3 regions of the Pantoea sp. Lij88 genome follow, and region 1 is predicted to be linked to each of the others. Evidence: predicted binding sites of a transcription regulator. Region 1 holds the regulator's gene; each other region holds the start of a gene.
What was found. The regulator PurR, encoded in region 1, represses purine synthesis genes. The targets are predictions, from matches to a motif close to CANGCAAACGTTTGCNTG.
Positions count from the first base shown of each region.

Region 2: pyrC (dihydroorotase) is a predicted target of PurR. The motif match lies at 4,382-4,399, and genes of this name have one in related genera.
Region 3: purM (phosphoribosylformylglycinamidine cyclo-ligase) is a predicted target of PurR. The motif match lies at 3,268-3,285, and genes of this name have one in related genera.

Region 1 is NZ_CP118269.1:2,244,357-2,254,992, reverse strand. Features, by position in the region: gene PU624_RS14330 (L,D-transpeptidase family protein) at 1-228, shown strand, start outside; gene PU624_RS14325 (major outer membrane lipoprotein) at 308-544, opposite strand; gene pykF (pyruvate kinase PykF) at 848-2,260, opposite strand; tRNA gene PU624_RS14315 (tRNA-Val) at 2,605-2,681, opposite strand; tRNA gene PU624_RS14310 (tRNA-Val) at 2,702-2,778, opposite strand; tRNA gene PU624_RS14305 (tRNA-Val) at 2,782-2,858, opposite strand; gene PU624_RS14300 (MATE family efflux transporter) at 3,012-4,385, opposite strand; gene PU624_RS14295 (riboflavin synthase subunit alpha) at 4,588-5,247, shown strand; gene cfa (cyclopropane fatty acyl phospholipid synthase) at 5,576-6,724, opposite strand; gene punC (purine nucleoside transporter PunC) at 7,033-8,235, opposite strand; gene punR (DNA-binding transcriptional activator PunR) at 8,343-9,248, shown strand; gene purR (HTH-type transcriptional repressor PurR) at 9,245-10,270, opposite strand; gene cydH (cytochrome bd-I oxidase subunit CydH) at 10,552-10,636, shown strand, end outside.
Region 2 is NZ_CP118269.1:2,525,727-2,536,362, forward strand. Features, by position in the region: gene murJ (murein biosynthesis integral membrane protein MurJ) at 1-422, opposite strand, end outside; gene PU624_RS15590 (Gfo/Idh/MocA family protein) at 544-1,464, opposite strand; gene PU624_RS15595 (YceH family protein) at 1,466-2,107, opposite strand; gene rimJ (ribosomal protein S5-alanine N-acetyltransferase) at 2,124-2,714, opposite strand; gene grxB (glutaredoxin 2) at 3,004-3,651, shown strand; gene PU624_RS15610 (lipoprotein) at 3,767-4,330, shown strand; gene pyrC (dihydroorotase) at 4,464-5,507, shown strand; gene dinI (DNA damage-inducible protein I) at 5,570-5,815, shown strand; gene PU624_RS15625 (hypothetical protein) at 5,960-6,232, shown strand; gene bssS (biofilm formation regulator BssS) at 6,478-6,732, shown strand; gene solA (N-methyl-L-tryptophan oxidase) at 6,827-7,939, shown strand; gene PU624_RS15640 (cytochrome b) at 8,236-8,811, shown strand; gene PU624_RS15645 (YceI family protein) at 8,813-9,388, shown strand; gene trhO (oxygen-dependent tRNA uridine(34) hydroxylase TrhO) at 9,428-10,477, opposite strand.
Region 3 is NZ_CP118269.1:1,085,401-1,096,036, forward strand. Features, by position in the region: gene pstA (phosphate ABC transporter permease PstA) at 1-461, shown strand, start outside; gene pstB (phosphate ABC transporter ATP-binding protein PstB) at 474-1,241, shown strand; gene purN (phosphoribosylglycinamide formyltransferase) at 1,529-2,167, opposite strand; gene purM (phosphoribosylformylglycinamidine cyclo-ligase) at 2,164-3,204, opposite strand; gene upp (uracil phosphoribosyltransferase) at 3,434-4,060, shown strand; gene uraA (uracil permease) at 4,207-5,490, shown strand; gene hda (DnaA inactivator Hda) at 5,599-6,300, shown strand; gene arsC (arsenate reductase (glutaredoxin)) at 6,297-6,638, opposite strand; gene bepA (beta-barrel assembly-enhancing protease) at 6,690-8,153, opposite strand; gene PU624_RS08980 (DsrE family protein) at 8,908-9,513, shown strand; gene PU624_RS08985 (DsrE family protein) at 9,545-10,153, shown strand; gene PU624_RS08990 (LacI family DNA-binding transcriptional regulator) at 10,279-10,636, shown strand, end outside.

The DNA.
Region 1 (10,636 bases):
ACCATGCCGATTGCGATCACCAGTGACCTGAAGAAGTTCATGAAAAGTGAGAAGAGTGATAGCGCGTTGATTAAAGCCAGCTTAACGCGTCGCTCAGGCATGCCTGTGCTGGTCAGCAGTGGGGAACCGGTACAGAGTGATACCGTACCGCCTGCCGGGCTGGAGAGTGCCTCTGTGGGCGCAGAGAGTCCGGTTGTACAGGCCGACGGTAAAGCCGCTCAGCCCTGAACGAACAGGTGCCTGAAAGAGCACTGAATTCAGGCAAAAAAAATGGCGCCATAAAGGCGCCATTTTTAAACCAGAACTCTTACTTACGGTAAGAGTGAGCCTGGTTGTCCAGACGCTGGTTAGCGCGAGCTGCGTCATCTTTAGCAGCCTGAACGTCTGAACGCACTGCGTTCACGTCGTTGCTCAGCTGGTCAACTTTAGCGTTCAGAGTCTGAACGTCTGAAGACAGCTGGTCGATTTTAGCGTTGCTTGAGCAACCAGCCAGCATAGTTGAAGCCAGAACTACCGCGCCCAGTACCAGTTTAGTACGATTCATTATTTATACCCTCTAGATTGAGTTAATCTCCATGTAGCGTTACAAGTATTACACAAAGCTTTTTAAGTTGAGAATAAATTTTTGATGAGAAGATGCTTAAATTTGATCGTTCGCTCAAAGAAGCAGCGAATCCCAGAACATGATAGAAAAATTTAGCTAAAACAGAGGGATTTAATCGGATTAACCTTCATATAAAGCGTAATCGGATTGTTATTTTCGATTGGATTTTTCTGACATTTGGATTAAGTACAAATAAAAAAAGCGCCTGACTCAGGCGCTTTAAAATAACTGTTAAAAAAACTTTTACAGTACGTGTACGGAAGCGGTGTTGGTAGTTCCGCTTGGTACTAATGCACCTGACACCAGCACTACAACATCGCCTTTCTGACCATAGCCACTTTCCAGCGCGGCTTCTTTACCCAGACGATAGAAATCGTCGGTTGAGGCGATCTCGGTCACCAGACGCGTCTCAATGCCTTTGCTCAGGATCAGCTGACGGGCCGTGGTCGGATTGGTGGTCAGCGCCAGGATGGTCGCGTTCGGGAAATACTTACGCACGGCTTTAGCTGACTTCCCGCCTTCAGTAGCTACCACAATCAGAGGAGCTTCCAGCTTCTCAGCGGTCTCAACAGCACCACGGCAGACGGCTTCGGTGATGCGCATTTTGCGGTTATCACTCTGGCTGTCGATGCGGGACTTCATCACGCGGTCGGTACGCTCACAGATGGTCGCCATGATGGTGACCGACTCCAGCGGATAACGGCCTTTGGCGCTCTCACCTGACAGCATGACGGCATCAGTTCCGTCGAGGATGGCGTTGGCGACGTCACCGGCTTCTGCGCGGGTCGGGCGCGGGTTCTTGATCATGGAATCCAGCATCTGGGTGGCGGTGATAACCACTTTGCGTGCTTTATTACATTTTTTGATCATCATCTTCTGCGCGAAGATCACTTCTTCAACCGGGATCTCAACACCCAGGTCGCCACGCGCAACCATGATGCCGTCTGAGGCTTCGAGGATTTCGTCGAAGTTGTTCAGGCCTTCCTGGTTTTCGATTTTAGAGATGATCTGGATGTGCTCGCCGCCGTTCTGTTTCAGGTGCTCACGAATTTCCAGCACGTCTGAACGTTTACGGATGAAAGAGGCAGCAACGAAGTCCACACCCTGCTCACAACCAAAGATCAGGTCGCGCTTATCTTTTTCAGCCAGGGCTGGCAGCTGGATAGAAACGCCTGGCAGGTTAACGCCTTTGTTCTCACCCAGGTCGCCATTGTTCAGGACTTTACACACCACGGTGTTTTCGGTGACTTCGGTCACTTCCATGCCGATCAGGCCATCATCGACCAGCACGGTGTTGCCGATTTTCAGGTCAGCGGTGAAGCCCGGGTAGGTGACCGCAACGCGCTCGCTGTTACCGATGACGCTCTGGTCGGTCGTAAAGGTAAAGGTCTGACCCGCTTTCAGTGCAGCGTCATTGCCGCCTTCCAGTTTCATGGTGCGGATTTCAGGACCTTTGGTATCCAGCAGGATCGCGGCCTGACGGCCGGTTTTTTGCATTACGGCACGCATGTTAGTGATGCGCTGACCATGCTCAGCATAGTCGCCGTGAGAGAAGTTAAGACGCATAACATTCATGCCAGCTTCAAGGAGCTGAGTCAGCATCTCTTCGGATTCGGTTTTCGGGCCGATTGTACAAACGATTTTAGTCTTTTTCATGACGGATTTTCTGTAAGTTGTGATGGATGAATAAGGGCGGAATTCGATGGCAGCGCATCGAAGTGACATTTCTGATTGAGACTGAAAAGGGCAGTACTGAATAAGAATAGGTGACGAAGGCCAGGCGTGCAGGGAAGTTGTGCGGTTACGGTTGGTAACCACCACGCTGTTGTTGCGCAAATCATTTGAGTTATCGCAGTATGCACGTGATCGCTGAAACCTTTCAAGTAAGCAACGCGGGACAGTATAGACGCTAAGTATGCGAAAACCAATCAAAAAGCTGAGGGGGCGAGCGATGCAGATCAATAAAAGTGGAGTTGCGCAAACTGAGGAAATTCTGAAAGTGGTGCGCTCTAATGGACTCGAACCATCGACCCCCACCATGTCAAGGTGGTGCTCTAACCAACTGAGCTAAGAGCGCATTTTGAATCTGATAAATATTGGTGCGTCCGAGTGGACTCGAACCACCGACCCCCACCATGTCAAGGTGGTGCTCTAACCAACTGAGCTACGGACGCACTTGGTGCGCTCTAATGGACTCGAACCATCGACCCCCACCATGTCAAGGTGGTGCTCTAACCAACTGAGCTAAGAGCGCAACATGCTGTCAGGGCGACAGCGGGGACGAATATTAACGGCAGCGTGTAAGCCTGGCAAGGGGAAAATAGTTTTTTCGCCATGACTGCGCAGCAACTGTGCTAACCGTCGTTTTTTTCGTCATTGCGGGCCATGATTGACCCGCATTTTTTGGCTATCGCGCGGCGCGCGTCAGAATGATTTCAGCCGGGGATTGCTGTAACCGTCTGATGCGCCAGAGCATCATAATCGCAGCCGAAGTCAGGCCGATGATAAAGCCGCACCAGAAGCCCGCCGGTCCCATCCGGGGCACAATCCAGTCGGTCAGCGCCAGCAGATACCCCGCCGGCAGTCCCAGCAGCCAGTAGGCGATAAAGGTAATAAAGAATATCGATCGCGTATCTTTATAGCCGCGCAGGATCCCGCTGCCAATCACCTGAATCGAATCAGAGAACTGATAAATCGCCGCCAGCATCATCAGCTGTGCCGCCAGCGTTACCACGTCGGGATTGTCGTTGTAGAGCAGGGCGATCTGATGACGGAACGTGACGGTAAAAATGGCCGTCAGCGCCGCCATGCTGATGCCAACACCCTGAGCCGTCCAGGCCGCAACCCGGGCCTGCTCGGTGGAGCCCTGACCCAGACGATACCCGACGCGGATGGTGGTTGCGACACCCAGCGACAGCGGCAAAACGAACATCAGTGAACTGAAGTTCAGCGCAATCTGGTGACCGGCCACGTTAACGATGCCCAGTGGCGAAACCAGCAGCGCGACAACGGCAAACAGCGTGACCTCAAAGAAAAGCGCCAGCGCCACCGGCAATCCCAGCGTCATCAGGCGGCTCAGAATCGGACGCGAAGGCGGAGACCAGCGGCTTTCCATCCGGATATCACGCATGCTGCCCATCCGGCGCACCCAGAAGCGCATGCAGATAAACATCACCCAGTAGACCGAGGCGGTCGCTACGCCGCAGCCGACACCGCCCAGGGCTGGCATGCCGAAGTGGCCATAGATAAAGACATAGTTAAGCGGGATGTTGAACATCAGCCCCAGGAAACCCAGCACCATGCCGGGTTTGGTCTTTGACAGCCCCTCACACTGATTGCGCAGCACCTGGAAGAAGAGGTAGCCAGGCGCGCCGAACAGCAGGGCATGCAGATAGCCCTCTGCTTTCAGCGCCAGCGCCGGATCGATGTCATGCATCGCCCGGATGAGATAACCGGCATGCCACAGCAGCACCATAATCAGCAGTGAGACGAAAAAGGCGAGCCAGTATCCCTGGCGAATCTGTTCGCCGATGCGTTCGCGGCGACCTGAACCGTTGAGTTGCGCAACGGTGGGCGTCAATGCAAGCAGAAGACCATGACCAAAGAGGATGGCCGGAAGCCAGACAGAGGTGCCGACAGCAACGGCGGCCATATCCGTGGCGCTGACTGCGCCGGCCATAATGGTATCCACAAATCCCATTGCGGTTTGAGCCACCTGAGCAAGGATGACCGGAATCGCAAGGGCCAGCAATTGACGCGCTTCTGTTAAATACTTCTGCACGTTAACACCTGACTTATTGAATGAATTAAAAGGGCAGAAAAGCCCAGGAAATTGCGCGAGCTAGTGTAACTGGCGTAACACTATTCGCCAATCTTTGTCACACAATGCGTTTTGCCACCCAATAAAGAGGCTGCGCGGGCTGAAATCTAACAGCCGACCTGAGCTGTGATAAACTAGCGTAAACTTCGCAGAGGCAAAGACTATGTTTACCGGTATTGTGCAGGGCACCGCAGAAATCGTGTCCATTGAAGAGAAAGAACTGTTTCGTACCCACACTGTCCGACTGCCGGAAGACCTGTTACCGGGTCTGGCGCTGGGCGCATCGGTAGCCCATAACGGTTGCTGCTTAACCGTGACGGCAATTGAAGGCGACCGCGTCAGTTTTGATTTAATTAAAGAGACATTGCGGGTGACTAACCTTGGCGATTTACGTCAGGGCGACGTGGTCAATATTGAGCGTGCAGCCAGATTCAGCGATGAAATAGGCGGCCATCTGATGTCAGGTCATATTATGACCACCGCTGAAATCTGCAAAATTATTCAGTCAGAACATAACCGCGAAGTCTGGTTTAAAATTCAGGATCCGACGCAGATGAAATATATTCTGCATAAAGGTTTCGTCGGCATCGACGGTATCAGCCTGACGGTGGGGGATGTGACGAAGACCAAGTTCTGCGTCTATCTGATCCCGGAAACGCTGGAGCGTACGACTCTGGGCGCGAAGACGTTTGGCGATCGGGTCAATATTGAGATCGATCCGCACACGCAGGCAATCGTAGAGACCGTTGAGCGGGTGTTAGCACAGCGCGATGCCGCAGCGGCGATGAGTATGCTGACCGGCCAGCCTGCCTCCGAAAGTTAATAACCCGCAAAGACTGCTGGAAAGCCAAACCGTGTGATTCTGGCAGCGGTATAATAGCCTGAAGCGCAGGGAACACAGTCAGAAGAGGAAAGCGTCCCGCGGCTGGGACAAAAACGCTGGGAGCGTTTTTGAACAACGCAACGCGTTGGCCCGGCAACGGGCGCACCTCAGGGATGAGGTGCGTAATCGCGCGGGCCGGGCATGTCAGGGATGACGGGTTTTGCGACTTTCCGATCTGACTGTGTTCCCTGTGCAGTTCCACTCTCAAAACAGGCCAGTCTTTTAACACCTTCAGCACCGCATCACCCTCTTAACAAACTGACACTCCCTACCGCGCCACCCGTAATCCCCCCTCAACACCCCGACTGAACACAATCTGCCACAGCTGAATATCACGCGCCCGGAAAGCACCGGCACAGGCGTTCAGATAATAGGAGAACATCCGCTTAAAACGTTCGCCATATTTATCAGCCAGCTCGGGCCAGGCCTGCAGAAAGCGTTCATGCCAGGCCATCAGGGTTTTATCGTAATCAGCACCAAAGTTATGCCAGTCTTCCAGAATAAAATGGGGCTCGCTGGCATCCGCCACATGACGCACCGAAGGCAGACAGCCATTGGGGAAGATATATTTATCGATCCAGGGATCGACACTCATATCGGTTTTAATCGCACCAATGGTGTGAAGCAGGAAAATACCGTCAGGCTTTAAATTACGATCGACCACATCAAAATAAGTGGCGTAATTTTTCGGCCCGACATGCTCAAACATCCCCACCGAAACGATGCGATCAAACTGCTCATTCAGATCGCGATAATCCTGCAGCAGAATCGTGACGTCTAATCCACTACAGCGCTGCTGCGCCAGTTTCTGTTGTTCAGCGGAAATCGTCACGCCATGCACCTTCACGCCGTAATGACGTGCGGCAAATTCCGCGAGCCCGCCCCAGCCACAACCGATATCCAGCAGCGACATTCCGGGTTCCAGCGCTAATTTACGGCAGATCATATCCAGCTTGGCTTCCTGCGCCGCTGCCAGCGTCGTTGCCTCTTTCCAGTAGCCACAGGAGTACTGCATGTACGGGTCGAGCATCAGTGAAAAGAGGTCGTTACCCAGGTCGTAATGCTCTTTACCGACAATCCACGCCCGTTTTTTTGACTGCAGATTGGTTAAGCGGGCAGCGGCAATGCGCAGCGTATCTTTAAAGTGATGAGGAAGCTGCTGATCGAGTTTATGTCTGAGCACCTGGTGGAAGAAGATATCCAGCCGGTCACACTCCCACCATCCATCCATATAGCTCTCACCGAGCCCAAGTGAACCCTCCTGCAGAACACGCTTAAAAAACCCGGGATGAGTAACATGGATATCCCAGGGACGTGAACCATTGATTTCAATATCCGCTTTTTCCAGCAGTTCATGAACGATGCGATACCAATGGTTCTCTTCAGGGCTCACTGCTTCTGCATAAGATGAACTCATAGCTTTTCCACCACCTGTCCAATCTGAACCTGAACAAAGAGTAGCCAATTTCGTCAGGTATTGAGAAACGTCACGGATGACTCCGCACACCGGTTATTGTGTGATACAGAGGACTGGAAGAGCCTGCAGCAGGTCGGTAGGGTAGGAATAACGCGCACAAATACCGTCCCGGCAACAGGGTGCCAATCAGATTATTACGTTATTATATTGTTGATTTATTACAGATTTGTTGACCCGGATGAGTATATTCTCACGCGGGTCAATATTCAATGACTTATTGTTAGGGCGCTAACTAAAAAGTCTGTGTGTCAGTGATTATCCTGGCAGGCAGGTTGTGCAGAGGCAACAACAGTTTGTGCGCTTGCGGCATGCTGCATAACGTAACCGAGCAGTGCGAGCACAATAGTCACCGTCATCATCAGCGTGGTGGTAAACAGAGCCTGGGTTAAACCGGCCGATACTGCCAGGCTGGCGGCGAAGCAGAGTCCTAACTGCAGAGTGTTCTGCAACGCGGCCGCTTTACCGGTGGCATCCGGGAAGGGCATCAGTGCACTGGAAACCACAATCGGGTAGATCGCGCCGTTAGCCAGTGCCATACCGCAGAACGGAACCATCAGGCTCACCAGCGTGCTGCTGCCTGCAAGCGCAACAGCAAACAGCGCCAGAATGCTCAGGCTGTAGACGCCCAGCAGCCAGGGAAGCAACTGAGCACCGTTGAAGCGGTTAAGCAGGGCGCGACAGCCGAATCCGCCGATTAAAAAGGCAAGAGTCTGTGGGACATAGCTCAGGCCGATATCGGCGGGTGAGAGCCCCAGGTCCGCCAGAATAAATGGCGAGCCGGTCAGCCAGGCAAAGAAACTGGCGGAACAGGCGGAGTAGATCAGCACGTTGCCGCTGTAGACCCGAGATTTCAGCAGCGTAAAGAAGCCCGGCTGCGCCTTTTTGTCGCCGGCGGCTTTGCGAACGGTGGGCAGACGCAGCGTGGTCAGAATCAGCGCTACCGCAATCAGGGTCAGTACCAGGAAAATCGAACGCCAGTGGAAGTGGCCAATCAGCCAGGCACCCAGCAACGGCGCCAGCGCCGGAGAGAGCGCAACCAGCGGCATAATGGTGGCGAAGACTTTGTTGGCGCGTGCGGCAGGGTAGCGATCCACTACCAGCGCCTGCCAGCTCACGGCCGCAGCACAGACACCAATCGCCTGAACAAACCGTAGCGCCAGCATCAGATAAATATCATTCACCCACAGCATGCCCGCGCAGCCGATACCAAACATAGCCAGTCCGGCCAGCAGTACTGGCTTGCGGCCAATGCGATCGGAAAGCGGTCCCCAGAAAAGCTGACCCACGGCGAAGCCTCCCAGAAAGAGACTCATACTGGCGCTGATCAGACCGGGTGAGGTATTAAAGGTTTGCTGCATCGCACCAAAGGCGGGCAGGTACATATCCGTGGCTAAAAAGCCGAGCATGCTCAGCAGGGCAAGGTAGGGCATGAATCCTTTGTTCGACAACATCTCATTCTCATTTTTGCAGGATAAACGCGGCAGAGTGTAAAAGGTGCGTTTGCTGCTGTGAAACGGTAATATTTGCCGATTGCTGTTAAAATTTTTGAAGGCAGATTATGTGGTCTGAATATGCATTAGAGGTGGTTGACGCGGTTGCGCGTGGGGGCAGCTTCAGCGCTGCCGCGCAGGAGCTACATCGGGTGCCTTCTGCCATCAGCTACACCGTGCGCCAGCTGGAAAACTGGCTGGCGGTGCCGCTGTTTGAGCGTCAACATCGTGAAGTGGTGCTGACGCCGGCGGGTGAGCATTTTGTCCGGGAAGGCCGAAGCGTCATCAAAAAAATGCTTGCCACCCGGCGTCAGTGTCAGCAACTGGCCAACGGCTGGCGCGGGCAGCTCAGTATTGCCGTTGACCGTATCGCCAAACCTCAGCGCACCCGGCAACTGGTCAAAGATTTCTATCGTCACTTCCCCGATATGGAACTGATCATCAGCTATGAGGTATTTAATGGCGTCTGGGATGCGCTGGCCGATGGCCGGGTGGAAGTGGCGATTGGGGCCACCCAGGCGATTCCGGTGGGCGGGCGTTTTGCGTTTCGGGATATGGGCACCCTCAACTGGCGCTGCGTGGTCGCGCCCGATCATCCACTGACGCAGGCGAGCCAGATCGATGATGACACGCTGCGAAGCTGGCCATCACTGGTGCTGGAAGATACCTCGCGAGCGCTGCCGCGCCGTATGACGTGGACGCTGGATAACCAGCGCAGGCTGGTGGTGCCGGAATGGCAGACCGGTCTGGAGTGCGTGCAGGCGGGATTGTGTGTGGCGATGGTACCGGGTCATCTTGCCAGACCGCTGCTCGACAGCGGCGATCTGGTTGAACTGACACTGCCGGTGGCGTTCCCGGATAGCCCCTGCTGCGTCAGCTGGGCCGAGGATCGCGCATCACCGGCGACAGGCTGGTTACTCAGCTATCTGGGTGATGCGCAAACGCTTAATCAGGAGTGGTTAAGCGAGGATTAACGGCGATAGTCGCGGAACGGACCATCAGCCACAGAACGACGTTCAATCAGCGTGGGATGGACTTCGATCGTTTGTGAAATTTCACGCTTACTGGTGATGCGGTCCAGCAGCATATCCAGCGCTTTTTCCCCCAGCTGAGCTTTAGGCTGATGTACGGTCGTCAGGGCGGGTGCGAAATAGCGGGCGTTGCGCACATTGTCATAACCGATCACCGAAATATCCTGCGGGACGCGTAACCCCATCTCGTCAGCGGCGCAAATCGCGCCCATCGCCATGATGTCACCGCCGCAGAACACCGCCGTCGGGCGCTGTTTCTGCGACAGGATCTGCTGCATCGCCTGATAGCCCGATTCCGGCTCAAAGTCACCCTGCACAATCCACTCGGCACGCGGCTGGATACCCGCTTCTTCCAGCGCTTTCAGGAAACCGGCATGGCGTCCGCCACCGGTATTGCGCTCCATCTGGCCGGGGATAGCACCAATATCACGGTGTCCACGTTCAATCAGATAGCGTCCCGCCAGATAGCCGCCCTGGAAGGCATTATCCAGCACCGTGTCGGTGAAGTCGGCGCGCGACTCGCCCCAGTCCATCACCACCATCGGGATATTGCGGTTCTCTTCCAGCATCTGCAACAGGTCGTCCGGATATTCAGAGCACATCACCAGCAGACCATCGACGCGCTTCTGCGCCATCATGCTGAGGTAGGCACGCTGCTTTTGCAGATCGTTGTGCGCATTACCCAGAATCAGCGTATAGCCTTTGTCAAAACAGTGATTTTCAACCGCTTCAATAATTTCAGCGAAATAGGGTGCTTCGCTGGAGGTGGCAAGCAGGCCCAGCGTTTTGGTGTGGTTCACTTTCAGGCTGCGCGCCACGGCGCTCGGCGAGTAGTGCAGTTCCTTGATCGCCTGCCAGACCGCGTTGCGCGTCTCTTCAGCGACAAAGCGGGTTTTATTGATGACGTGCGAAACGGTGGTCGTTGAGACGCCGGCGCGTTTCGCCACATCTTTGATTGTTGCCATGAAAATCGGACTCCAGTGCTTATCTAAATCTTTGATAAGCGTAGTGTTAAACGTTTGCGTCTGCTCAGGGATTTTTCCGCAAAAATGCAGCTTTTCTGGTCGGTAAACAGGCCGCTGGCGGAGAATAAACGCCTTAAAAGATGCGCAAACGGAATCAGAGTTGCGCGCGTTGCGCAACAAAGGCGGGATTCTAACAAGGCTGGACGGATAAAACGAGATTTTTACCGGGTCGTGTGGGAAAATGCCATAACCCTACAAATTGTGTGACTAAGGAGCATGTAATGAGTACCGATCTTAAACTGGCGTTAATGACCACTGCGGGCTGTCTGCTGATGATTGTGGCCTTTAGTTTTACCGCCATTCTGC
Region 2 (10,636 bases), 280 kb from region 1:
ATCAGCATAATGTAGGGGAAGGTCACCCGCAGCAGCGAGCTGGTCAGGGCAAACTTATCAGGACTGTCGGCAAAGCCGGGGGCCGTAACCATGATGACCCAGGGCGCAGCAATCATCCCCGCCACCGTGACCAGCGCCAGCGCCAGCGTCAGCAGCCCGGAGACGTAAGCCAGGAACAGTTTCGTCGCCTCTTCGCCCTGCTTGCTTTTATATTCAGCCAGAATCGGCACAAAGGCCTGGGAAAATGCGCCTTCAGCAAAAATACGCCGCAGCAGATTGGGAAGTTTGAACGCAACAAAGAACGCATCGGTCGCCATTCCGGCGCCAAACACCCGCGCCACGATGGCATCACGGGCAAAGCCCAGTACGCGGGAAAACAGGGTCATTGAACTGACCGCTGCCAGCGATTTCAACAAATTCATAATTGACGGCGCATCCTGAAAAGAATCGGCAAAAAAGGAGAATTAGCGCGGGCACCTGAGGATGCCCGGCGACAGTCTACTGCCACGGAGGGAAATGACCAGCACGGAGTGTTACAAGGCGTTATTCGCGGGTCGCCTCACGCCACAGCTTTTCCACCACACGCTGCGCCATCAGTGCCTGCTCACCGCTGGTTTCAGGCTTCGTCTGATTTTGTACGCAGTCGATGAAATGACGCGCCGCACCGCTGAAACCGCGCTGCGTGAGATGGCTCTGCCAGGCGGGGGGTGGCGTGATCAGCAGGCCGTCGCTACTTTCTTCCTGCCAGTCGCGCATCTCGCTGATGTCGATGCATTTACCGTCACACACCGCACTGACCCGCTCGCGCTGACTGCCTGCGCGCCGGTGCATGCTGGTGGTGATCGTTAATCCTTCAACGTTGAAATGGTGCTCGGCATAGAGCATCTGGCCCTGTTCGTTGGTGTCGATGCGCCCCTGCACCTGGCGAAACGGCTTGCCGCCCAGCCAGAGTGCGGTATCCACCACATGCAGGTAGTCATCGAGCAGGGTAAAGCGGAGATCCTGTGGCCCGACGCTGTCGCTGCGGTGCTTTTCAATCCGCAGAGAAGCCGCGCCAGCCATCTCCGCCCACAGCTGCTGATAGCGCGGGGCGAACCGGCGGTTAAACGCCACCATCAGTTTACGCTGGCGTTTTTCCGCCAGCGCTACCAGCGCCTCCGCCTGCTCCAGGGTTTCAGCCAGCGGCTTATCAACGCAGACATCTTTTCCTGCCAGCAGCAGCGCCCTGACGACGTCATAGTGCGTGGCAGTGCTGCTGTGGACAAAGACCGCGTCACAGGCAGCAGCCAGATCATTCAGCGAACCAAAACATGGCATGCGATAGCTGTCACAGATCGGGCGGGCTTTGGCCTGGTTCGGAGAAAATGCGCCCACCAGCGTCCAGTCTGTTGCGGCCGACAGCACCGGTAGCCAGGCTTTCTGTGCGATACCGCCTAATCCCACCACGCCAATACGTAATGTCATCTCAGCTCTCCGGTTGCAGCAGTTGGGTAAGTTGGGCCTTAAGCGCCGCGACCTGCTGCTCCAGTGTGGCGACACGCGCCGCCAGATCGCCCTGCTCTTCCGGCGCGTCGGTGTCGGCCTGCGGTTGATCACTTTCCTCGCCCAACAGATGCATAAAGCGGCTTTCGCGCTTGCCAGGCTCACGCGCCAGACGGATCACCTGCGCACTGTCGTCGCGCTGCATCAGGCCTTCCAGCGTCTGCTCGACTTCGCTGACATCACTGAACTCGTGCAGGCGACCGCTGCGGGTGCGTAACTCGCCCGGCGTCTGCGGGCCGCGCAAGAGGAGCAGAGTCAGGACGGCGACTTCCGCGCTGTTGAGCTTCAGTGTGCCAAAGGCGGAGTTACAGAAACGCTGCTCATATTTCACCACCCGCTGCCCGGCGGCACTGCTGGCCGTGATCAGATGCCGTTTTTCCAGCAGGTCGAGCTGATTCTGCACCTCGCTCTCACTCAGCTCCATTACCGGCTCGCGGTTCGATTTCTGGTTACAGGCCACCACAACACCGTTCAGTGACAGCGGATACTGCTCCGGGGTGGTTACCTGCTTCTCCAGCAGGCAGCCCAGTACGCGCAATGCCTGCGCCGATAAAACCATCTTCATGCTCGCATCCTCACACTTATCCACGCCGGTCAGGCGTCCATTCCCGCAGGGTTAACGCTGTCAGCACGTGATCCTGCCAGCGTCCGTCAATGAGCAGATAATCTTTTGCGTATCCCTCTTTCTCAAAACCGAGTCGCGCCAGCAGATCGCCGCTGCGCTGGTTGTGCGGCATGTAGTTCGCCATGATGCGGTGAATGTGCTGCTGGCGCTGCATATAGCGGATAGCCGCCTGCAGCGCTTCGAACATCAGACCCTGTCCCTGCCACTTTTCACCCAGTGAATAACCGAGATAGCAGGCGTGAAACGATCCGCGCAGCACGTTGCTGAAGTTCGCCACGCCCCGCACTTCGGTTTCATCGCTGTCCATGAGAACAAAATAGAAGGCCGTTCCCTGCTTATGCATGTCGGAAATCAGCCCGAGCCGTGCCTGCCAGCCCGACGGGTAGCAGTGGCTGTCATCGCGCACCGGCTCCCAGGGTTTTAAAAACAGGCGGTTTTCCGAATAGTAATCTGCCATTCGCCAGGCATCACGTTCGTGAACCAGACGGACCACCAGACGATCGGTGGTTAATCGCACCCTGGGCGCGGCAGAACGATAGCCAAACATCCTGACTCCTGAAATCAATGGCTGATAGAGATGAGCCGTCATTACCCGGCTTTCACTATAACCGCCGCCTGGGCTGCGGTAAAACGTTACAGCGGTTTCACCATAAACAGGTTGATTTTGCTCTGTTATCCCAGCGGTCAACAATTGGTGCTGGCGGCGGTTTCAGTCATGCGCGGGCCAGCCCGGTTTGCCCTGTGGGGGAATCTCTTCCATACTTTTTACGCGCCCGAAAACAGGATGAATTGATTCATTCTGTTAAACAGTCAACCTCTGAACACGGGAGATCAGGATGAAGCTCTATATTTATGACCACTGCCCTTTCTGCGTTAAAGCGCGAATGATTTTTGGCCTGAAAAACAAGCCGGTTGAGCTGGTAGTGATGCTCAACGACGATGAAGAGACGCCGAAACACCTGATCGGTCAGAAAATGGCGCCGATTCTGCAGAAACAGGATGGCAGCGCGATGCCTGAGAGCATGGAAATTGTGCACTATGTCGATCAGCAGGATCGCAAGCCGCTGATTACCGGCGCGCTGAATCCGGCGATAGCCGAGTGGTTGCGTCACATGAACAGCTACGTCAATAAACTGCTGCTGCCGCGCATCGCAGACGCCGCGTTTGCCGAATTCGCCACGCCGGAGGCGCGTGACTATTTCCGCACCAAAAAACAGGCCAGCATCGGTGATTTCGATACGCTGAAAAGCCACTCAGCCGGGCTGATTAAAAATGTCAGCCAGGATCTGCGCAAGCTGGACAAATTAATCGAACAGCCCAATGCGGTGAACGGCGAGCTGTCGGAAGATGATTTTAACCTCTTCCCGCTGCTGCGCTCGCTGACGCTGGTAGCGGGTATCGACTGGCCCGCACGGGTCGCTGACTACCGCGATAATATGGCCAAACAGACCCAGGTGAATCTGCTCTCCTCGATAGCCCACTAACCCTGCCCGGATGAGAGACGCTGCGGCGTTTCTCATCTCTTTCCTGATGACACCCGCCACGCATTCAGGCAGGCTATGGCCTGTTTACTGGCTCTGATATTCAGGATAAAGAACGATGAAAAAGGGTTTTTTCGGGCTGACAGCCCTGTTGATCGCACTGCTGGTGAGCGGCTGTAATCAACTGACGCAATACACGATCAGCGAACAGGAAGTGAATCAGGCGCTGCAGAAGCACAACAACTACGAGAAAGATATTGGCGTTTCCGGACTGGTTAACGCGCACATTGTGCTGAACAACCTGAGCAGTCAGATTGGTCGTGAAGATCCGGGTAAAGTGACACTCTCCGGCAACGCAAAAATCAACGTGACCTCGCTGTTTGGCCCGCAGCAGGCCGATATGCAACTGAAGATGCGGGCTCAGCCGGTCTATGACCAGCAGCAGGGTGCCATCTATCTGCGCGATCTGGAGATTGTTGATGCGCAGGTTGCACCGGAAAAAATGGCCTCCATCATGAAGACGCTGACCCCTTACCTGAATCAGTCGCTGAAAAGCTATTTCGATCAGAACCCGGCTTATACTCTCAGCGCTGATCGCAGTAAAGGTGAGTCGCTGGCGAAGAAGTTTGCCAAAGGGCTGGAAGTGAAACCCGGCGAACTGGTCATCCCCTTTACGCAGTAACCCCAATCTCCGCGCCCCTGGCGCGGTTTTTCTTTATCGGCATAAAAAGCAGGTGCAAACGGTTGCCTGAATCCTTATGCTTATACCCCGGCCAAAACAGCCCTTTTGTTTCCCTTCTGCCGGAGCTTCACTGATGACAGCACAACCTCAGCAACTTACCCTGCGTCGCCCTGACGACTGGCATATTCATCTGCGTGACGATGAGATGCTCAAAACGGTCCTGCCCTATACCAGCGCGGTGAATGGTCGTGCCATTGTGATGCCTAACCTGGTGCCGCCGGTGACCAGCGTGGCGGCAGGTGAAGCGTACCGCGACCGCATCCTGGCGGCGCTGCCGGCCGATCACGCCTTTACGCCGCTGATGACCTGCTATCTGACGGATTCGCTGGATCCCGATGAGCTTGAGCGTGGCTTCACCGCCGGTCTGTTTACTGCGGCCAAGCTTTATCCGGCGCACGCCACCACTAACTCCAGCCATGGCGTGACCAATATCGCATCGATCGCCCGCGTGCTGGAGCGGATGCAGAAGCTCGGTATGCCGCTACTTATCCACGGCGAAGTCACCGATGCGCATATCGACATCTTTGACCGCGAAGCCCGGTTTATCGAAACAGTGATGGTGCCGCTGCGCAGCCAGTTTCCGGCACTGAAAGTGGTGATGGAGCACATTACGACGCAGGATGCCGCTGACTATGTCGCTGATGCCGATGAGACGCTGGGCGCGACCATTACGCCACAGCATCTGATGTTTAACCGCAACCACATGCTGGTGGGCGGGATTCGTCCGCACCTCTACTGCCTGCCAATCCTTAAGCGCAACGTGCATCAGGAGGCGCTGCGCAAAGTGGTGGCCAGCGGGAATCCTCGCTTCTTCCTCGGCACCGACACTGCGCCGCACCTGCGTCATCTCAAAGAGGCCAGCTGCGGCTGTGCCGGCGTCTTTAATGCGCCGACGTCGTTGCCCGCTTACGCCACCGTTTTTGAAGAGCTGAACGCGCTGGCGCATTTTGAGGCGTTCTGTTCTGAGAATGGCCCGCGTTTCTACGGCCTGCCGCTGAATGAAGGGACGATTACCCTGGTGCGTGAACCCTGGCAGGTGCCAGAATCAATCGCGCTCGGCGGCCACTCCCTGGTGCCGTTCCTGGCAGGTGAAACCCTGAACTGGCGCATCGCATAATTTTCCTTGCCTCCGGCCCGCTGATACTGTAAATATATACAGTATCTTAACCGGAGGCTATTATGCGCGTTGAAATTACCGTATCCAATACCCGACCTCTTCCTGCTGGCGCGATTGAAGCGTTAAGCGATGAATTATCGCGCCGCATTGATGAACAGTTCCCTGACTCGACCAATCACGTCAAGGTACGTTACGCCAGTGCCAACAATCTCAGCGTGCTGGGCGGTGGAAAAGAGACGCGCGACCAGATCAGCGAAATCCTGCAGCAGACGTGGGAAAGCGCTGACGACTGGTTCATTACTGATTAACCGCCACTGTGCTTTTTTTCCGGGTGTCGCCACCCGGTTTTTTTATCTTTTCTCCCCTCTCGCACTTCCCCCTTCCAGCATCTAGACTCTTAATGATCAATGCCCTATCCTTGCGCTCGTCACGCATAACAGGAGGTGCGCACCATGACTACTGATAAACCGGAAGAGGCGATGACCTTTGGTGAGTTGTTAGCACTGATTGGTGATCAACAGCGTCGTTTAACGGTGCTGGAGAATGCTTTTTCCAGTCTGATTTTCTGTCTTGACGATCGTGCCAGTCAGCTGCTGGTGCACAATCTGTCGCTGGAAGCCCAAAATCAAAACCATGATGAACAGCTTCAGCAGCACTTTGCCCGTCTGGCAGAAACACTGCAAAAACGCGGCGGCGGCATCGTGCCGGAAACCCCGACACTCTGAGTACGCTCACGCGGCTCAACCCGCTTTTTTGCCTGCCCATTGAATAGTGATTAAAATGCCTGCCATCAGGCATTTTATTTTTTCCTCCCCGCCTTTCAAACGCAAATATTCTGTGAGAAGCTGACTCACGGCCTTTTAAAGCAGTGATTCCCTGGTTTACTGTTATAATTGTTTCGCTATTGAAATAAAAAAGCCGCATTGAACCTCACCATGCACTTCGTTTAACGAGTAATAAGGAGGTTATAATGGACAGAAGAAAAGACGTTATTCAGACTCATCCGCTGGTGGGCTGGGATATCAGTACCGTTGATAGCTATGACGCCATGATGATCCGCCTGCACTCGCTGTCGTCGCAGGATCAAAAAGAAGAAGAAGCGGATGTTGGCCCGACTTACTGGCTGACAACGGATGTGGCAAGGCAGTTTATCTCGATTCTCGAAGCGGGCATCGCCAAGATAGAATCAGCCGAGCAGATAGAACGACTCCTCAATAAGCATTAATTTCTGCCGCATCAAAGAGGCGCCCTCAGGGGTGCCTTTTTCGTTTCTGTTTCTGGTATGCTTTTGATTATCTGACTCTTAGAGCGTAGTTACCATGATTTATGATCTTATCGTCGTCGGCAGCGGCTCAGTGGGCGCGGCCGCAGGCTACTATGCCACTCAGGCGGGTTTATCGGTACTCATGATCGACAGCGCCCATCCTCCCCACACCCAGGGCACGCACCATGGCGAGAGCCGGCTGATTCGTCACGCCTACGGTGAAGGTGAACGCTATGTTCCCCTGGTCCTGCGGGCGCAGACGCTGTGGGATGAGCTGGAACAGCGTGCCGGTGAGCGCATCATGCATCGCAGCGGCGTACTCAACCTTGCGCCGATTCAGTCGCCTTTTATCCAGAACGTTATCGACAGCGCCGCCCGCTGGCAGCTCAACATTGAGGTGATGCAGCCCGATGAAGTGCGCAAGCGCTGGCCGCAGATCAATGTGCCAGAGGGGTATCTGGGTGTCTTTGAGCCGAAGTCCGGCTATCTGAAATGTGAACAGGCGGTTCGCAGCTGGATCCAGCTGGCGGAACAGGCAGGCTGTGCGCAGCTGTTTAACTGCCCGGTCTCAGAGCTGGGTCGCGATGGCGATCTGCAGCAGGTTACCACCCTCGATGGTGTCTACCGGGGCCGCAAAATGCTGGTCAGCGCTGGCACCTGGGTCGGTAAATTAGTCCCTGACCTGCCGGTCGCCCCAACCCGCAAAGTGTTTGCCTGGTATCAGGCTGATGGTCGCTACAGCGAAAATAATAAGTTTCCCGGCTTTACCGTGGAAATGACGGATGGCAGCCAGTTTTATGGCTTCCCGGCGGATAACAATGCGCTGAAAGTGGGTCGTCATGATGGCGGTCAGCTGATGCAGCAGCCTGAAGATCGTAAACCTTTTGGTGCGGTAGCCGCCGATGGCAGTGAAGCCTTTGGTTTCCTCCGTCAGTTCTTACCTGGCGTGGGTGTCTGTCTGCATGGCGAAGCCTGCAGCTACGATTTCAGCCCGGATGAAGACTTTATTATCGATACCCTGCCGGGTGAACCCGATCGCTTATTAATTACCGGCCTCAGCGGACACGGGTTTAAATTTGCCAGCGTATTAGGTGAACTGGCTGCGGAATTTGCCCGGAATAAACCGTTCTCCTTTGATCTGACGCCGTTCCGCCTTTCACGCTTCTGACTCTGATAACGGGTGGCATCAGGCGGGTGCCACCCGATTGACATTAACTGACGGAAACTGAACGTTACTGACATATCAGCCCTGTTTTATTTCGCCCTTAGGGTTAATTCACGCCTTTTTTAGTTGACGAACATCCCCTCAGTAAACAGTCATTCAGAAATATTGCGCATCTCCCGCCCTTTTTATTCAACCTTTTCACGATCGAAATTTAAATTTATAGAAGCGTAAGGACGATTGCTTTTATATTTCATAATGTGGATGCTTATTTCAGTTTATTTCTTCAAGAAAACTACATTATGTTATTACGCAATTCACCTCATCAGTTTGGACTGATTGCCGTGCTGCTGCACTGGTCAATGGCGCTGGCGATCTATGCCATGTTTGCGCTGGGATTATGGATGGTTGGCCTGGGCTACTACGACAGCTGGTATCACGACGCGCCGGAGATTCATAAAAGTATTGGCGTAATTCTGATGCTGACGCTGATGGTTCGCCTGCTGTGGCGCGTTATTTCACCGCCGCCCAGACCGCTGAGCAGTTATTCCCCGCTGGTGCGCATCAGTTCAGTGGTGGCGCATCTGTTGCTGTATACCCTGCTGCTGGCCATTCTGATCAGTGGCTATCTGATCTCCACCGCCGATGGCAAACCGATCGCTGTATTTAACTGGTTTAGCCTGCCTGCGCTGTTCAGCGGTGCAGGTGAACAGGCTGACCTGGCGGGCGATATTCACCTCTGGCTGGCCTGGACAGTTGTGATCCTGTCGGTACTGCATGGTCTGGCTGCGGTAAAACATCATTTTATCGATCGCGATATCACCTTTAAACGGATGTCAGGTTTACGCATCCCTTCTCCCTCTGAAAAGGATAAATAATATGTTCAAGAAGACTCTGCTGGCGATGACCGGTGCCAGCCTGCTGCTCGGTTCGATGACCGCCAATGCTGCGGACTATAAAATCGATAAAGAGGGCCAGCACGCCTTTATTCAGTTCCGTATTCAGCATCTGGGTTACAGCTGGCTTTACGGCACCTTTAAAGATTTCGATGGCAGCTTTACCTTCGATGAGAAGAACCCTGCCGCAGATAAAGTTAACGTCACGATTAACACCAGCAGCGTTGATACCAATCACGCTGAACGTGACAAGCATCTGCGCAGTGCTGACTTCCTGAACACCAGCAAAAACCCGCAGGCCACGTTTAAATCCACAGAGGTGAAGAAAGAGGGTGATGAGCTGAAAATTACCGGCGATCTTACGCTTAATGGTGTGACTAAACCGGTGACGCTGGAGGCGAAAATGCTGGGTGAAGGTAAAGATCCGTGGGGCGGCTACCGCGCTGGCTTTGAAGCCGAAGGGGAAATTGCGCTGAAAGATTTCAACATCACCAAAGATCTGGGGCCAGCGTCGCAGACCGTTCAGCTGATGATCTCGGTTGAAGGTGTGCGTCAGTAAAATACTACGCCGCCTGAAGCTGACTTCAGGCGGCGACGGTTATTTCTTCACTGGCGAGGGAATGGTCATGTTTAACAGGCCACGAGACTTGTTAAAGATCTTGTTGCCATTCTCACGTCCCGCCCGGCGAGCGCGCTGCTCTTCCGGAGAGAGTTTTGCCTCTTCCTGACAGATCGGGCTGCAGCAGTTCTCAAACTTCTCTGCACAGCTTTTGCACTGAATAAACAGCAGATGACAGCCATCATTCACGCAATTGACGTGGGTATCACAGGGTTCGCCGCACTGATGACAGTTCGACAGCACGTCGTCGGAGATCCGCTCACCCATCCGCTCATCAAACACAAAGTTTTTGCCTTTGAAGCGTACCGGTAATCCCTGCTCACGCGCGCGTCGGGCATACTCGATGATACCGCCTTCGATGTGATAGACATCCTCAAAGCCGTTATGCCGCATCCAGGCGCTGGCCTTTTCACAGCGGATGCCGCCGGTGCAGTACATCACGATCTTTTTGTCTTTCTTATCCTGCAGCATATCAACCGCCATCGGCAGCTGATCGCGGAAGGTATCAGCAGGCACTTCCAGCGCATTGTCGAAGCGACCCACTTCATATTCGTAGTGGTTACGCATATCCACGAACAGAGCGTCAGGATCGTCCAGCATGGCGTTCACTTCCGCCGCTTTTAGATACTGACCCACATCGCTGGCATCAAAGCTGTCGTCTTCAATACCGTCCGCGACAATGCGGTCACGCACTTTCAGACGCAATACCCAGAACGATTTCCCATCATCATCCAGCGCAATATTCATGCGCAAGTTGTTGAGCGCCGGATCAAAGTCGTACAGCCACGCTTTCATCTTTTCATACTGGCTGGCGGGCACGCTGATCTGCGCATTAATCCCTTCGTGCGCCACATAGACGCGGCCAAACACCTTGAGTGCCGTCAGGCCAAGGTAGAGCGCGTCACGGAATGCTTTAGGATCGGCAATCTGGAAATATTTATAAAAAGAGACAGTGGTGCGCGGCTCGGTTTCAGCCAGCATGCGCGCCTTCAGCTCTTTATTGGAAACGAGGTTATGTAACACTGGCATGGTGTTCTTTCCTGTTATCAATAGGAGAAATTTAGCGGGCACATGATACCTGATTTCACCGTGATGCAAAGGCCAGTGTCAGAAATGATCATTAATTGCTGTTTTTTCCGGCGCTCTCTGGAATGTTAACGCCTGCCTGCAGTAGCCTGTTCTGTCCGT
Region 3 (10,636 bases), 1.2 Mb from region 1:
CGTTACTCACGCTGCCGGTGGTGATTGTGGCGACCGAAGAGGGCTTATCGCGCATCCCCAACAGCCTGCGGCAGGGCTCGCTGGCGCTGGGGGCGACCCAGGCAGAAACGCTGTGGAACGTGGTGCTGCCGATGGCGGTGCCGGCCATGCTGACCGGCCTGATTCTGGCAGTGGCGCGTGCCGCCGGTGAAACCGCGCCCCTGATGCTGGTTGGCGTAGTAAAAATGGTGCCGGAACTGCCGGTCGATGCGGTGTTTCCTTATCTGCATCTGGATCGCAAGTTTATGCATCTGGGCTTCCAGATTTACGATCTGGCGTTTCAGAGTCCGAATATTGAAGCTGACCGGCCGCTGGTGTTCGCCACCGCGCTGCTGCTGGTGCTGATTATTCTGTCGCTTAATATGCTGGCGATGGGCCTGCGTCACCGTCTGCGTGAACGCTATCGCCTTATGACTCAATAACAGGCTATGACTATGACGTCCGACACGGATATCGCGCTGACCGTTAACCATCTGTCGCTGTGGTATGGCGAGCGCCAGGCGCTGCAGGATATTTCTTTGCAGGTGCCAAAAAACAGGATTACCGCGCTGATTGGCCCGTCGGGCTGTGGCAAATCGACGCTGCTGCGCTGCTTTAATCGCATGAATGACGTGATTGATCACTGTCGGGTAGAGGGGGATGTGCTGCTGGGGTCGCAGCCGATCCTGCGGCCGGAGCAGGATCTCTCCGCGCTGCGCCGTCGGGTCGGCATGGTGTTCCAGCGGCCCAATCCGTTTCCAAAATCGATCTATGAAAATGTGGTTTACGGGCTGCGTTTGCAGGGTGTACGCGATCGGCGTGTGCTTAACGAAGCCTGTGAACGTGCGCTGCGTGCAGCCGCGCTGTGGAGTGAGGTCAAAGATCAGCTGTCACAGAATGCGCTGACGCTCTCAACCGGACAGCAGCAGCGGCTGGTGATTGCCCGCGCGATTGCGATTGAGCCGGAAGTGCTGCTGCTGGATGAGCCGACCTCCGCGCTGGACCCCATCTCCACGCTGGTGATTGAAGAGTTAATGACCACGCTGAAGCAGCACTTCACGCTGGTGCTGGTGACGCACAACATGCAGCAGGCCTCGCGCGTGTCAGATTACACCGCGTTTATGCATCAGGGCGCGTTAGTGGAGTTTGATGAGACCGACCGGATTTTCACCGCGCCGAAGCAGCGACGGACTGAAGATTACATTACGGGGCGTTACGGCTGAGCCAGCAACGGGAGCAAAACAGGTTTTTGTGTCAGACGGCTCATATGCTTAAAGCGATGGGAGCCTATGCCCGTAGTAAAGCATCGCGGGCCATGGACAAAAACGCCGGGAGCGTTTTTGAACAACGCAACGCGTTGGCCCGGCAACGGGCGCACTTCAGGGATGAGGTGCGTAATCGCCCGCGCTGAGCTGCCATGGATGGCATTTTTTGCGTCTTTACGGAGGGCATAGGCTCCCTGAGCCTTTACTCTGCCAGTACTTCATAAGAAGCCCTGGCTTCCGGTGCGTCAATCGTTAGCATAGCCCTGCGGCGGCAGCGGTTCGCCATCCAGCCAGGCTTTGCCGTCACGCATCGCCAGACGACCCTCGACAAACCAGCCGATCACCAGCGGATAGATCGCGTGCTCCTGATGCTGCACCCGCTCGGTAATCTCCGCTTCACTGTCGCCAGGAAAGACCGGAACTTTGGCCTGCAGGATCACCGGACCGCCATCCAGTTCGTCCGTCACGAAATGCACGGACGTGCCATGTTCGCTGTCGCCATTTTCCAGCGCCTGACGATGGGTATGCAGACCCGGATATTTCGGTAACAGGGAAGGGTGGATATTCAGCAGGCGATCGTGAAAATGCGCCACGAAAGCGCTGCTGAGAATGCGCATATAACCGGCCAGCACAATCAGATCCGGACGGTAGGCTTCGATTTCAGCAATGAGCTGACGATCAAAGGCTTCGCGGTCAGCGAAGTCGCTGGCGGTAAGCGCGTGGGCGGGAATCCCCGCCTCCTGCGCCCGCGTCAGGCCATAAGCGGCGGCACGGTTGCTGAACACGGCAACGACGCTGCCGTGAATCCGCCCGCTTTCACAGGCGTCAAGGATGGACTGAAGGTTACTTCCGTTGCCGGAAATCAGTACAACCAGCTTCTTCATCCGTTGATGACCACACGCTCTTCGGCATCAGACGCTTTAATCACGCCGAGCTTCCAGGCTTTCTCGCCTGCGGCCTGCATCAGCGCAATTGCTTTGTCCGCATCAGCCGGGCTGAGGGCAATGATCATGCCGACGCCACAGTTAAAGGTACGGTACATCTCGAAACGGCTGACGTTGCCCGCCTGCTGTAACCAGCTGAAGACCGCCGGCCACTGCCAGCTCTTCTCGTCGATGACGGCCTGGGTATTGTCAGGCAGCACGCGCGGAATATTCTCCCAGAAGCCGCCGCCGGTCAGGTGTGCGATAGCGTGCACATCGACCTGCTCAATCAGGCTCAGGATATTTTTCACGTAGATGCGGGTCGGTTCCAGCAGATGATCGGCCAGCGGTTTGCCTTCCAGCTGTTCCGCCAGCGGATCGGTGTTGCTGACTTCCAGAATCTTGCGCACCAGCGAATAGCCGTTGGAGTGCGGGCCGCTTGAGCCGAGGGCGATCAGTACGTCGCCATCCTGCACCTTGCTGCCATCAATAATTTCTGACTTTTCCACCACGCCGACACAGAAACCGGCCACGTCGTAATCTTCGCCATGATACATGCCTGGCATCTCAGCGGTTTCACCGCCTACCAGCGCACAACCCGACTGCAGACAACCTTCGGCGATGCCGGTGATCACCGCAGAGGCGGTATCCACATCCAGTTTGCCGGTGGCGTAGTAGTCGAGGAAGAAGAGCGGCTCAGCGCCCTGAACCACCAGGTCGTTAACGCACATCGCGACCAGGTCAACGCCAATGGCATCGTGACGTTTGAGATCCATCGCCAGACGCAGCTTGGTGCCAACGCCATCGGTGCCGGAGACCAGCACAGGTTCACGGTATTTTTGCGGCAGCGCGCAAAGCGCACCAAAACCGCCCAGTCCACCCATCACTTCCGGGCGACGCGTCTTTTTCACTACGCCTTTAATACGGTCAACCAGAGCGTTACCAGCATCAATATCCACACCGGCGTCTTTGTAACTGAGAGAGGTTTTGTCGGTCACTGCGAGGTCCCCACGCGAATTGCGGTTGGTGGTTTAAAATAAAGCGCGGCAATTCTATCAGTGCAGGCAAACGTTTGCGAGTCCGGGATTGCGCATCAGGCGATTTTCATTAATCCTCTCTTTGTCCTGGTAAATCCCGCGGCTTTGCGCAAGAGCAGGTGGCGCAGAGCGCAAAAGGCGGTATAATCCCGCGATTTTTTTTAGCTCAACTCATTCCGGGAGAACACCAATGAAGATCGTGGAAGTCAGACACCCGCTGGTCAAACATAAACTGGGCCTGATGCGTGAGCATGATATCAGTACAAAGCGTTTTCGCGAGCTGGCCTCTGAAGTGGGCAGCCTGCTGACCTACGAAGCGACCGCCGATCTGGAAACAGAGCGCGTCACCATTGAGGGCTGGAACGGCCCGGTAGAGATCGATCAGATCAAAGGCAAAAAAATCACGGTGGTCCCGATCCTGCGTGCCGGCCTGGGCATGATGGAAGGGGTGCTGGAGCACGTTCCCAGCGCACGTATCAGCGTGGTCGGTGTTTACCGTGATGAAGAGACTCTGGAGCCGGTTCCCTATTTCCAGAAGCTGGTCTCTAACATCGAAGAGCGCCTGGCGCTGGTGGTCGACCCGATGCTGGCGACCGGTGGCTCCATGATTGCCACTATCGACCTGCTGAAGAAAGCGGGCTGCACCAGCATCAAAGTGCTGGTTCTGGTTGCCGCACCAGAAGGGATTGCCGCGCTGGAGAAAGCGCACCCTGACGTCGAGCTTTACACTGCGTCAGTGGATCAGGGACTGAACGAAAAGGGTTACATCATTCCCGGGCTCGGCGATGCCGGGGACAAGATTTTCGGAACCAAATAAATCGCACAGCCGACCAGAGAGTCGGCTTTTTTTTGGCAAAAAAAACGCCCCGAAAGGATTCGGTCTGCCGCAAGGCGCACCGGCTTCACTGCTGCTGTGCCAGAGGCGCGAATCTCCGGGGATAAAAAAACATAAGGGGATAAATGATGACTCGTCGCGCCATTGGCGTCAGTGAACGACCGCCGTTACTGCAAACCATTCCACTCAGCCTGCAACACCTGTTCGCCATGTTTGGTGCCACGGTACTGGTTCCGATTCTGTTCCACATCAACCCGGCGACGGTGCTGTTATTCAACGGCGTCGGCACACTGATTTATCTCTTTATCTGTAAAGGCAAAATTCCCGCCTACCTCGGTTCAAGCTTTGCCTTTATCTCGCCGGTGCTGCTGTTGCTGCCGCTGGGTTATGAGGTGGCGCTGGGCGGATTTATCCTGTGCGGCGTGCTGTTCTGTATCGTGGCGCTGATTGTGAAACGCGCCGGCACCGGCTGGCTCGACGTGATGTTTCCGCCTGCGGCGATGGGCGCGATTGTCGCCGTCATCGGTCTGGAACTGGCGGGTGTGGCGGCGAATATGGCCGGCCTGCTGCCCGCAGAAGGCAGCGCGCCCGACAGTAAAACCGTGCTGATTTCGCTGGTCACGCTGGGCGTCACGGTCTTCGGTTCCGTGCTGTTCCGTGGCTTCCTGGCGATCATCCCGATTCTGGTGGGCGTAGTAGCGGGGTATCTGCTCTCTGCGTTTATGGGCATCGTTGACTGGAGCGGCGTGGTCAAAGCCCCGTGGTTTGCGCTACCCACCTTCTATACGCCGCGCTTTGAGTGGGTGGCGATGCTGACGATTCTGCCTGCGGCGCTGGTGGTCATCGCCGAGCATATCGGTCATCTGGTGGTCACTGCCAACATCGTGAAAAAAGATCTGATTCGCGACCCTGGCCTGCATCGTTCGATGTTCGCCAACGGCTTGTCGACCGTGATCTCCGGCTTCTTTGGCTCCACGCCGAATACGACCTACGGTGAAAACATCGGTGTGATGGCGATTACCCGCGTCTACAGTACCTGGGTGATTGGTGGCGCGGCGATTCTGGCGATCCTGCTCTCCTGCGTCGGCAAACTGGCGGCGGTGATCCAGGCGATCCCGGTTCCGGTCATGGGCGGCGTGTCGCTGCTGCTGTATGGCGTGATTGGCGCATCCGGTATCCGCGTGTTGATCGAATCCAAAGTGGATTACAACAAAGCGCAGAACCTGATCCTCACCTCGGTGATCCTGATCATTGGCGTCAGCGGTGCGAAGGTGCATATCGGCGCGGCAGAGCTGAAAGGCATGGCGCTGGCGACGATCGTGGGTGTCGGCCTTGCGCTGATCTTCCGGGTGATCTCGTGGCTACGTCCGGAAGAAGTAGTGCTGGAGGCTGAGGAACCGCGCGAGCATTGATCGCAGTGAGCCTGACAGGATCCGGGGCAGGGACGCCCCATTCATCTCTTTCTGAAAACTGTGTTAGACTTCCCCCGATTTTTTGCTTGTTCTCTTGCTGAGGTGCTTCTGAACACGCCGGCACAATTGTCATTGCCACTCTATTTACCTGACGATGAAACCTTCTCCAGCTTCTGGCCGGGGGAAAACCCGTCGCTGATTGCCGCCCTGAAAGGCGCTCTCAATCAACAACATGGCAGCTATCTCTACTTCTGGTCACGCGAAGGCGGTGGGCGGAGCCATCTGCTGCACGCCGCGTGCGCCGAAATGTCAGCGCGCAGCGAAGCGGTCGGTTACGTTCCGCTGGATAAACGCACCTGGTTTGTACCGGAAGTGCTGGAAGGGATGGAGCAGCTGTCGCTGGTCTGCATCGATAACATCGAATGCATTGCAGGCGAGCCGGAGTGGGAAATGGCGATCTTCGATCTCTATAACCGTATTCTGGAAACCGGCAATACGCGCCTGTTTATTACCGGCGATCGTCCGCCACGCCAGCTGAATCTGCAGCTGCCCGATCTCGCTTCACGGCTGGACTGGGGACAGATCTATCGACTGCAGCCGCTCTCTGATGAAGACAAACTGCAGGCGCTGCAACTGCGTGCCGGATTACGCGGATTTGAGCTGCCGGAAGATGTGGGTCGCTTCCTGCTGAAGCGACTGGATCGTGAAATGCGCACGCTGTTTGATACGCTGGATCGGCTTGATCGCGCCTCGATCAGCGCGCAGCGTAAACTCACCATTCCCTTTGTTAAAGAGACGCTCGGCCTTTAAAGAATGTCGAGCACCGCTTCCGGCGGACGTCCGATCCGCGCCCTGTCGCCATTGATCACAATCGGTCTTTCAATCAGCACCGGATTTTCAACCAGCGCATCCAGCAGCGCACTTTCGCCTTTGTCGCCGAGCGCCAGCTCGCTGTAGATTGCCTCTTTCGTCCGCATTAACTCTCGTGCGCTCTGCATCCCCAGTTTCTGTAACAGGATTTGCACTGTTTCGCGATCGGGCGGCGTCTGCAGATAGAGCACCACTTCCGGCTCAATGCCGCGGGCGTTCAGCAGCGCCAGCGTTTCGCGGCTCTTGCTGCAGCGCGGGTTGTGATAAATCGTCACCATCTCAGACTCTCCTTTTATTCTCTCTTCACGCCGCGCTGGCAGCGTGAGGGCTTAGCCTTTCTGATACTGCTTAAAGCGCTGTTGTAACTGGCGCAGCTGATCGATACGGGCATCGTAGCGCGCCTGCTTCAGGCTGCCGAGCGGCACCTGTGCGCTGGCGCTGCTCAGAGTTGTGATCGCCTGATCAAGCTGGCCATTCAGCGCCAGACTCTCTGCCCGCGCCGATAACTCTTCATCATGCAGTCCCTGCTGCGCAGAGGCCTGAGCCAGGAGATCCCAGCCGTTGGGATCGTCTTTATTGTCCCAGGTATAGCGGTTCAGAATACGGCTGGCACTGGCATACTGTTTCGCTTCCACATAGGCATTCGCCAGGTTGAGCTGCACCACCGGGCTGTTTCTGGCACCGGTGGCGGCGGTGAGCAGGGCGATGGCCTGTTGTGGCTGATTCAGGCCGATGTCGATGTCCGACATGATGTCCAGGAACCAGACATTACTGGGCTGCTTTGCCAGCAGCGGCGTGATGATTCGCTTCGCATCGGCATAACTCTTCGCCTGCAAAAACTGTATGGCTTTGCCATATTGTGACGCCAGCTGCTCACGGGAATTGCCGCTGGCATACTGACTCAGCAGTTCATCGGTAAGCTGATTACGCCCGGTGGAGTACATACCCAGCGATCGGACTTTGGCGAAATAGAAGTCCTGAGTGGATTGCACCACCACCGGCCGCATCTGGTTGGCGCGGTTGCGGGCATCCGCCAGACGGCTGTCGGGCAGGGGATGCGTCAGCAGGATTTCAGGCGGTTTCGAGAAGAAGCGGCTCTGATCGGCCAGCTTCTGCAGAAAGTTTGGCATCGCCTGAGGGTCGAACCCTGAGCGCTGCAGCACCTGAATCCCGATGCGGTCGGCTTCCTGCTCATTGCCCTGGGTAAAGCTGATAATCCCCTGCTGCGTACCGGCCAGGGTGCCAGTCAGTGCGGCCATGCCGGCCTGCGGACTCGCCATCGCCAGCAGAATAGAGCCGAGCGCACCGACCCAGGTCAGCGGCGCATTGCGCTTCTGATCTTCCATGGCGCGCGCCAGATGGCGCTGGGTGACGTGTGAGATTTCATGCGCCATGACGGAGGCCAGCTGGCTTTCATTATCCGTAAAGCGGAACAGCGCCGAGTGCAGCACCACGTTGCCACCAAAAAAGGCAAAAGCGTTAAGCTCATCGTTCTGGATCAGATAGAAGTGGAAGGGTGTTTTCACCGAGTCGGCGTGCGACACCAGCCGCTGTCCCAGCTGATTAATGTACTGATTGAGCAGCGGATCGTTGATCAGCGGCGCACTGGCGCGCAGCTGGCGCACATAGAAGTCGCCCATCTGCAGTTCCTGATTAATCGACAGCGTCGAACCGGCCGTGGTGCCAATATCGGGAAGTGAATCACTGACATCAGCCCTGGCAGGTGTCAGCGTGGTGAAAATGAGCGTCGGAAGGAGCGCGGCGATCAGCGTTTTCTTTAACCGGTTCAACATGCCTTAATCCTGTAGAGAGGCCCTGAAAATGGACAGGTGCGCAGCGGGAATGTTCCATTTTTCGCAGATAACGACGGTTCGTGACTATCTTAACCAGAGCACCAAAAGAAAGAAATGTCGTTTTCTGCCAGACGCCCGGCGCGATTTGTGCAAGATTGCCGATTATGAAGAAAAAAATTGAACATCCTGCCAGCTTAAACGGCGGTTAAACGACTGAAGGCTGGCGCGTTGTCGCCGGGGTCGCAGGCACTTAAGTTGCCGCTTAGCTCTCTATTGCGGTAGTGCTCCAGCGGTTTAAAGCAGAATATGCTGTCTGACACCCGACGCAGTTCACGTTATTTTTATAAAGTTATGTAAATTCACTCAAAAAAACTGAATATGGCATGACTTTTTCCAGGTCTACTCTGAAAAAACTCCGCGCGCTAAGCCGTGAAACGTCTCTCCGTCATCGATAATGTAAATCGTCCCTGCTGCTTTACGCTTCCTGATTCCAGATTAGCCTGGCTGCTATTTATTCCGGTTACGTTCATACCCAAAGCCAGCAGGCGAAATAGCCAGGTCCATTCCCGGTAAGACTCTTTTTACCGCATGATGAAAATTTTCGATTAATTCCTGACATGAATAATTTCAGCGGTTATCAGCCGTGCGTTGACCCGGATTTACAGAAGCGAGAATTATACCGGCCCTGTGGTATAGATAGCCGACCTGATTCAGTCCTGAATCTGCCAGACATTATTTGCCGGAGAGAAGTGTTATGCGTTCAGTTGTTTCATACGCGTTAATCGCCATTATTGGCGGCGTCGTTGGCGCGGCTGTCACACAGAGTGGCGATATTTACGACAAAGTGACACGTCATTTTGCCACCGAGCCACAGGAAGCCCCAGGATTCTGGAGTACACCGGCGATTGAAGGGTACGGAAAAATTCATTACGAGCCTGATGCCGCGTTTAAACCGGTCGCGGGCCTGAGCAACAAAATTGTTTTCCAGATCACCCGAAGCGATGGCGCGATGACCGCACCGAATCTGGGACTGGAGCGTGTGGCACGCGTGGTGAATTTATATATCGCCTCTGGCGTTCCGGCCGACCAGCTGAAGTTTGTGGTGTCAGTCACCGGTGACGCGACCCCAGCCATGCTGGATAACGCCCATTTTAAAAAGTTTTATGGCATCGAAAATCCAAACCTGAAGCTGATTAATGAGCTGAATCAGGCGGGAGTGAAAGTCTCGGTCTGCGATCAGTCTGTGGCATTCCATCACTATCCAAATAACTGGATTGATAAATCCGTTATCCATGCGCTTTCAAGTCCGACCACCGTATCCACCCTGCAAAATCAGGGCTACGCGTGGCTGGCAATGTAATTGATGTTTTAAACGACCGGGAGAAGAATTAATGCGTCCAGCAGCTTTAGTAGTGATGGCAGCCGTAGCCGGCTTTATCGGGGGCAATGTTTTACAGTTGCCGGAATTATTCGATAAGGTCAGCGGCAAAATGGCAGATAATAAATCCGAGCCTGCTGATTTCTGGAGTACACCAGCAATCGAAGGCTACGGCAAAATACATTATGTCGATACGCCTGCATTTAAACCCGGCACGACAGCGGGTCTGAGTAATAAAATTGTTTTCCAGATTAACCACAATGACGGCGATATTCGTAAGCCGAATCTGGGTCTGGAGCGCGTAGCGCGTGTCACCAACCTCTATTATGCGGCGGGTGTGCCACTCGACCAGCTGAAATTTGTGGTGTCAATTAACGGCGACGCCGTTTCATCCGCCCTGAATAATGACCAGTTCAGCAAAGCCTACGGCGTCGATAACCCGAACCTGAAGCTGATCAGCGAGCTGAAAAAAGCGGGCGTTCAGGTCACTATCTGCGATCAGTCTGTGGCGTTTCATCAGCTCGATCGCAACTGGATCGACCCGATGGTTACCCACACCATCTCCAGCGGCACCACCGTTGCCACCCTGGAAAACAGCGGTTACGCCTTCCTGATGCTTTAATTCCCCCACAGCGGCGTCACTGCCGCTGTCACCTGCCCGTCAAATTGCTGTGATACGCCTGTCATATAACGTCGCTAGTTTACGTCGCAATGAGATCGATCTCATTCACGATAAACGAGGCTGTCATGACCGATTTAATCAGCGTAGCCAGACTGGCAGGGGTCTCCCGCGCAACCGCTGCGCGCGCCTTTTCTGATCCTCACCTGCTGAAACCTGGCACGCTGCAGAAGGTGCTTGCCGCCTCTGAACAGATGGGCTTTCGCCCGAATCATATTGCCCGTCAGCTTCGCACCCAACACTCCACGACGCTTGGCGTTCTGCTGCCTTCACTGCTTAATCCGGTTTTTGCCCTGCAGCTGCAGGCGATGGAGCAGCAGGCCCGGCAGGCAGGCTATGCGCTGCTGGTCGCGACCAGCGATTATCAGCCTGAGCGGGAAGCGGCCATCGTCGAACATATGCTGCTTCAGCGTGTCGCCGGTCTGG